Regions from separate parts of the Streptomyces sp. NPDC089919 genome, predicted to be linked through region 1. Evidence: riboswitches for the same ligand, from Rfam matches in the RefSeq annotation. Region 1 holds a riboswitch; the other holds the start of a gene.

Region 1 (3,519 bases):
CCTCACCGCCCTGTCCATGAACTTCGCCTTCTTCGCCGTGACGCGCTTCATCGCGGGCACCGGCATCGGCGGCGAGTACGCCGCGCTCAACTCCGCGATCGACGAACTGATCCCCAGCCGCCACCGCGGCCACGCCGACCTGGCCATCAACGGCACGTACTGGCTGGGTGCCATGATCGGCGCCGCCGCCAACCTCGCCTTCCTCAACACCAAGCTCTTCGGTGTCGACCTCGGGTGGCGGCTCGGCCTGCTGGTCGGCCCGGCCATCGGCATGGCGATCTGGGGCCTGCGCCGCACCCTCCCGGAGAGTCCCCGCTGGCTGCTGACCCACGGCCGGGCCGAGGAGGCCGAGCAGGTGGTCGACGCCATCGAGCGCCAGGTCACGGCCGGGGGAGCACACCTCGATCCGGTGCCGGACAGCGAGGCCGTGGAGTACCGGCAACGCCCGCAGGTCGGGTACCGGGAGCTGGCCCGGATCCTGTTCCGCGACTACCGCACCCGGTCGGTCCTGGGCTTCATGCTCATGGTCACCCAGGCCTTCCTCTACAACGCGATCTTCTTCACCTACTCGCTGATCCTCGCCGAGTTCTACGGCATCCAGGACGGCGCCGTCGCCTACTTCATCTTCCCCTTCGCGCTCGGCAACCTGGCCGGTCCGCTCCTGCTCGGCCGGTACTTCGACAGCCTGGGCCGGCGCCGGATGATCGGCTCGACCTACTGCGCCTCCGGGGCCCTGCTCGTCCTGACCGGCTGGCTCTTCGCCCAGGGCGTGCTGACCGCGGTGACCCAGACCGTGCTCTGGTGCGTGATCTTCTTCATCGCCTCCGCGGCCGCCTCCTCCGCCTACCTGACCGTGAGCGAGGTCTTCCCCGTGGAGATGCGGGCCCAGGCGATCTCCTTCTTCTTCGCCCTGTCCATGCTCTTCGGCGGGGTGGTCGCGCCCTGGCTGTTCGCCACCCTGATCGGCGAAGGCCACAACCCCTGGCGGGTGTTCGCCGGCTACACGGTCGGCGGGGTGCTGATGGTCCTCGGCGGCCTCACCGCCTTCCGCTGGGGCGTGGACGCCGAACGACGCTCGCTGGAGCACGTCGCGACCCCGCTGTCCGCGGTGCCGCGGACCGCCGACGCGGCGCGGTGACCGGCGGCCGGACCCGGGTGAGGAGGGTCACCGGCCCGCAGGGAAGCGCCGGACCTGCGGCGTTGCTACATTGAGCGCGGCCCGGCTTGCGGGCCCCGGACGAGATGCGCCGTACCCGGTCATGCACGACGACGCGCCCCCAAGGCGCCGTCGTACCGGCGGGCGCCGTCACGCCGTCCGGCCCCGGGCGGCGTCCCCTCGTCGCACAGATGGGCCGACCTCATGACCGTGCCGCTCACCACCACCCTGTACCGGACCACCGCGCACGCCAGCGGCGGCCGCACCGGCTCGGTGGTCACCGACGACGGGCGCCTCGACGTCCGGCTCGCCCCGCCGCGCAAGAAGGTCCCCGGCACCACCAACCCCGAACAGCTCTTCGCCGCCGGGTTCGCGGCCTGCTTCACCTCCGCCCTGGCGGAGGTCGCCGCGGACTTCGGGGCGGACGCCTCGGCCGCACAGGTGGCCTGCGAGGTGCGGCTGGGCACCACCGACACCCCCGCGGGCTACGGCCTGGCCGTGAGCCTGACCGTCTCCCTCCCGGGCTGGGCCGCGGACGACCTGCTGCCGCTGCTGCGCCGGGCCGACGCGGTCTGCCCGTACTCCCAGGCCGTGCACGGCAACATCGAACTCACCCTGCACGCCGTCGACGGCACCACCCCCGGTGTCTGAGCCGACCGCCGTCCTCGGGCGCGCCCCGGCCCCGGGCGGACCGGGCATCCCGCTGCCCGGCCGGGGCGCCTGGCTGCGGCGCGGGATCAGCCGCGACGGCGGGCCGCTGGCCGAGCCGGAGCACGTGGTGTGGCTGCAGACCGGCCCCTACTTCGCCGACAGCCGCGGTTTCGCGGGCCGGACCGGCTACGACGGGTCCCGGGTGCACTTCCACCACCTCACGGGCGAGCCCGGCGAGGACATCGGCAGCTTCCGCCAGGAGGGCGCCGACCTCGTGGAGTGGGGCACCAACACCGACGGCAGCACCTTCCTCGAGATCTGGACCCCGCTGCCGGTGCCCGCCGACGCGCCCGACGGCTCCTGGACCGGCCCGGGCCGGCACACCGTGCGGATCGGGCCGCACGTGGTGCACGTGGACTCCCGCGGTGGGTCGTACTGGCGGCTGTGACCGCGCCGGCCGGGGCTCCGGGGGCCGGAGCGGGGGGCCGGCGGCGGTGCGCTGACCGGAACACTACGGACATGCCGCCGCTCAAACGTCCTACTGACCAGTGCTATTCCCGGGGGATGGCGAATTCGATCCACCCGGCCGGTGTTTCCTGAGCCGTTCTCCGACGACATTCCATTGCCATTCGTGGAGAATTCGAGCGGTATTCCAGAGCCCGGTCCCGGAGGCGGTCGCCCGCCCACCGTTGTCCACATCGTGGCAGGTCGGAGCGGTGTGATCGCGAGGCGCCGGGCCGCCCGGCCGTCCGGCGCGCTGGCAAGACCGAGATTCTGCCCCCTGAACGCCACCGCCCAGATTTGGCCTGTTGACGACTGTCGAGGTGCGTGAATACATGAGGAGCACGCCAATTCGACAGGAGATATCGATGGAGAAGGTCGTTTCGGGGGACGGCACGACGATTGCTTACGAGAAAACGGGTGAGGGTCCGCCGATCGTCCTGCTCGGCGGTGGGTTCCGCGACCACACGGCGTTCTCGACCCTGGTGCCCGAGCTCGCCCCGCACCTGACGGTCTACGCCTACGACCGCCGCGGCCGGGGGCAGAGCGGGGACGCGCCCGAGTACTCGGTGCAGCGCGAGGTCGAGGACCTGGCGGCCGTGATCGAGGCGGCCGGCCGGGACGCGGTGGTCTTCGCCGTGTCCAGCGGCGCGATCCTCGCGCTGGAGGCCGCGATGGCGGGCGTGCCGATGGGCGGGCTCGTCGTCCTGGAGCCGCCCTACCGGGTCGAGGGCTTCCGCAAGCCCGAGCCGGAGTTCGCCGAGAAGCTGCGGGTGCTCCTGGACACGGACCGCAGCGGCGCCGTGGAGTACTTCCTGGCCGAGCACGTCGGCTTCCCGCCGGACTGGATCGAGGACTGGAAGTCCGGCCCGATGTGGGAGGCCAACGTCGCGCTGGCCCACACCCTCGCCTACGACACCGTCCTGATGGGCGACGGCCGGATACCGGTCGAGCGGCTGGCCCAGACCCAGGTGGAGACGCTGATGGTCAACAGCGACTCCACCGGCGACTGGCTGCTGGCCGCCGCCGCGGCCACCGCCGCCGCGCTGCCCAACGGCCGCCGGCTCCAGCTGCCGGGCCTGTGGCACCGCGTCACGCCCGAGGTGATGGGCCCCGTCCTGGTGGAGTTCTGCACCGCCGACCGTCAGCTGAAGGCCGCCTGAGCGCGGCCGGCTGACGGGCCGCCGGGGCAGGGCGGCGCCGCAGCGAAG
Region 2 (3,519 bases), on a different contig from region 1:
GTGACCTTCAGGTGCTCCTGTTCGCGGAACTTGGCCAGCTTCTCCGGCTTGTCGGGGGAGACGCCGATGACGTCGTAGCCCGCCTGGGCCAGGACGGCCAGGTTGTCGGTGAAGTCGCAGGCCTGCTTCGTGCAGCCGGGGGTCAGGGCGGCCGGGTAGAAGTAGACGATCACCTTGCGGCCCTTGTGGTCGGCGAGGGAGACCGCGTTGCCGTCCGCGTCGGGCAGGGAAAAGGCGGGGGCGGTGTCGCCCGGCTGGAGTCGCTCGCTCATGTCCTCAAGTCTCCTCGGGAGGGGATCCGTACGGCACGAGCGTAAGCTGACAGACTGTCCATGCCGGACTACGCCCACCCACGACCACCACGGAGGCAGCGCGGTGTCGGATGTCAGGACCCCCGCCCAGATCGAGGCGGACATCATCCGCAGGCGCGAATCGCTCGCGGAGACGCTGGACGAGATCGGGGTGCGCATGCACCCGAGGACGATCGTGGGTGACGCCAAGGCGCGGGTGGCCTCGACGGTCGACCAGACCGCCGGGCGGGCCTTCGTCGCGGTGAACCGCGTGGTCACGGACCTGAAGTCCGGCCTGCGGCACGAGGACGGCGCGCCCCGCCTGGAGCGGCTGGTGCCGGTGGCGATGCTCGCGGTGGGCGTCGTCGGGCTGTTGGCCCTGTCGACCCGGCGCAAGCGCTGATGACCCTGCGGGGTGCCCGGCGCGGGCCGGCAGGTAGGTTCTGGGTGTGAGCGAGAACCCCACCCACGACAAGCTGCCCATCCGGATGCTGCACGACCGCGTGCTCGTCAGGTCCGATTCGCCGGAGGGCGAGCGGCGGTCCGGCGGTGGCATCCTCATCCCCGCGACGGCCGCGGTGGGCAAGCGGCTGGCCTGGGCCGAGGTGGTCGCGGTCGGACAGAACGTCCGGACCGTGGAGCCGGGTGACCGGGTGCTGTACGACCCGGAGGACCGGGCCGAGGTCGAGGTGCGGGGCGCGACGTACGTGCTGATGCGCGAGCGGGACCTGCACGCGGTGGCGGCGGAGCGGCTGGAGGGGTCCGAGGACTCCACGGGGCTGTACCTGTAGCCGCCTGCGAAGGCGTACGAAGGGCCGGTGACGGGTGTCACCGGCCCTTTGCCGTTCCTTTGCTACGGTGGTGGGGAACCCGACGAGACGCGCCGTACCGGGCAGGCAAAGACGACGCACCCCGTTCGCTCTCGTCCCGGAGGTGCCGTCATGGCCTGGGTTCTTCTTCTCGTCGCCGGTCTGCTCGAGGTCGGCTGGTCGATCGGCATGAAGTTCACCGAGGGGTTCACGCGGCTGTGGCCGAGCGTGTTCACCGGTGCGGGGATCGTGGCCAGCATGGTGCTGTTGTCGTACGCCGCGAAGACCCTGCCGATCGGTACGGCCTACGGCGTGTGGGTCGGGATCGGTGCGGCGGGGGCGGCGGTGCTCGGCATGGCCGTGCTGGGTGAGCCGGTGACCGCCGCCCGGATCTTCTTCATCTGTCTGCTGCTGGTGGCCGTGGTCGGCCTGAAGGCGACCTCGGGGCACTAGGGCGTGTCCTAGGGCCGCTAGCCCGGGGTGGGGCCGGTGGTGCCGCCCCGGCTGCCGCCTCCCTGGGTGCCGGTGGTGCCGCCGCGGGTGCCGCCGGTGGTCCCTCCGGTGGTGCCGCCGCCGTCGGTGGTGCCGCCGGTGTCGGTCTCGCCCCCGGTGGTGCCGCCGTCGGTGGTGCCGCCCTGGGTCTGGCCGTTGGTGCCGTTCGTGCCGTTGGTGGTGCCGGTGTTCGTGCCGGCGTTGGTGTTGCCGCCCTGCTGCTGGCCCTGGTTCTGGTTGCCGCCGCGGTTCCCGCCGTTCCCGTTGCCGCCGTTGCCGTTCCCGGCGTTGGTGTTGCCCTGGGTGCGGCCCTCGTCGCGGCCGGGGCCGCGGGTGCGGCTGGGCTCGACGGGCGGCGGGACGTAGGCGGCGCCGGGCTGGAGCTCGAGGTCGAAGTCCTGGGCCTCGCTGCCTTCGAGGGCGGCCTTGGTGTAGGCGGCCCAGATGCGGGCGGGGTAGCCGCCGCCGTTGATGCGGTCCTGGCCGAGGGCGCCGTAGAGGGGTTCGAGGGTGCCGGCGTCGGGGTCCTGGCCCATCACGGCGACGACGGTGGCGAGGTCGGGGGTGTAGGCGGCGAACCAGGCGGCCTTGTCGTCCTCGGCGGTGCCGGTCTTGCCGGCGGCGGGGCGGCCGGCGGCCTGGGCGGCGGTGCCGGTGCCGGATTCGACCACGCTCTCCAGCATGGAGGTGGTGGTGTCGGCGGCTTCCCGGGAGACGGCCTGGCGGGAGGTGCGCTTGGGGAGGGCGAGGGTGTCGCCGTCCGGGCTGCTGACCTTGTCGACGATGGTCCAGGGCGTGTAGCGGCCGTGGTCGGCGAGGGTGGCGTAGACCTGGGTCATGTCGAGGACGCTGGCCTGGAGGGTGCCGAGGGCCATGGCGGGGACGGCGTCGAAGGCCGGTACGTCCTTGGGCATGCCCATGTCGATGGCGGTCTGCTTGACCTCGTTGGTGCCGACGTCCACGGCCATCTGCGCGTACACGGTGTTGACGGAGTTGTTGGTGGCGCTGCGGACGGTGATGTCGCCGTAGGAGCGCTGGTCCTCGTTCTCCGGGGCGTAGGCGATGGCGGAGCCCTGGACGGGGCGTTCGTTGTCGCCGTTGTAGATCGTGTTGGGGGTGATGCGGCGGCCGTCCTGGGTGCGGGAGTCGTGCTGGACGGCGGCGGTGAAGACCAGCGGCTTGAAGGTGGAGCCGGGGGTGTAGTCGCGCCGGGTGGCGTTGTTGACGTACTGCTTGGTGTAGTCGATGCCGCCGTAGAGGGCGACGACCTTGCCGGTGGCGGGGTCGATGGAGGCGCCGCCGGCGCGGACGATGCGGTCCTTCTTGCGGTCGGGGTCGAGGTCGTCCATGAGCTTGTCCTGGACGGCGGCGACGAAGTCGTTCTGGCGGCGCTTGTCGATGGTGGTGGTGATCCGGTAGCCGCCGGCGGCGAGGTCGCTCTCGTCCAGGACCTTGTTGTTGAGCAGGTAGTCCTTGATGGTCTCGACGAGGTAGCCGCGCTGGCCGGACATGCCGGAGGGGGCGCGGACCTTGCCGGGCTCGGGGAACTTGGTCGCGGCGCGTTCGGCGGGGTCGAGCCACTTCTTCTTGACCATGCCGTCGAGGACGTAGTTCCAGCGGGCGAGGGCGCGGGGGCGCTGCTGGGGGTGGGCGACCACGTCGAAGGCGCTGGGGGAGTTGAGGAGGGTGGCGAGGTAGGCGCCTTCGGCGGTGCTGAGCTTGCTGACGTCCTTGCCGTAGTAGGCCTGGGCGGCGGCCTGGATGCCGTAGGCGTTGCGGCCGAAGTAGCTGGTGTTGAGGTAGCCCTCGAGGATGTCTTCCTTGGACTCTTCGCGACCGAGTTTGATCGCGATGAAGAACTCCTTGACCTTGCGCTTGATCGTCTGTTCCTGGCCCAGGTAGTAGTTCTTGACGTACTGCTGGGTGAT

The links. Region 1 has a riboswitch for guanidine ahead of AB0O40_RS34130 (Ohr family peroxiredoxin). Riboswitches for the same ligand answer to the same signal wherever they lie in the genome.
Region 2: it holds a riboswitch for guanidine, as region 1 does, so the genes downstream of both, AB0O40_RS03240 (multidrug efflux SMR transporter) here and AB0O40_RS34130 (Ohr family peroxiredoxin) in region 1, are expected to answer to the same signal.

The regions. Positions count from the first base shown of each region.
Region 1 covers NZ_JBFBGK010000136.1:6,781-10,299, forward strand. Annotated here, with positions in the region: gene AB0O40_RS34125 (MFS transporter) at 1-1,138, shown strand, start outside; guanidine-III (ykkC-III) riboswitch at 1,213-1,276, shown strand; gene AB0O40_RS34130 (Ohr family peroxiredoxin) at 1,361-1,807, shown strand; gene AB0O40_RS34135 (hypothetical protein) at 1,800-2,255, shown strand; gene AB0O40_RS34140 (alpha/beta hydrolase) at 2,677-3,471, shown strand.
Region 2 covers NZ_JBFBGK010000004.1:99,441-102,959, reverse strand. Annotated here, with positions in the region: gene bcp (thioredoxin-dependent thiol peroxidase) at 1-272, opposite strand, end outside; gene AB0O40_RS03250 (DUF3618 domain-containing protein) at 376-693, shown strand; gene AB0O40_RS03245 (co-chaperone GroES) at 740-1,081, shown strand; guanidine-III (ykkC-III) riboswitch at 1,132-1,202, shown strand; gene AB0O40_RS03240 (multidrug efflux SMR transporter) at 1,232-1,552, shown strand; gene AB0O40_RS03235 (transglycosylase domain-containing protein) at 1,570-3,519, opposite strand, start outside.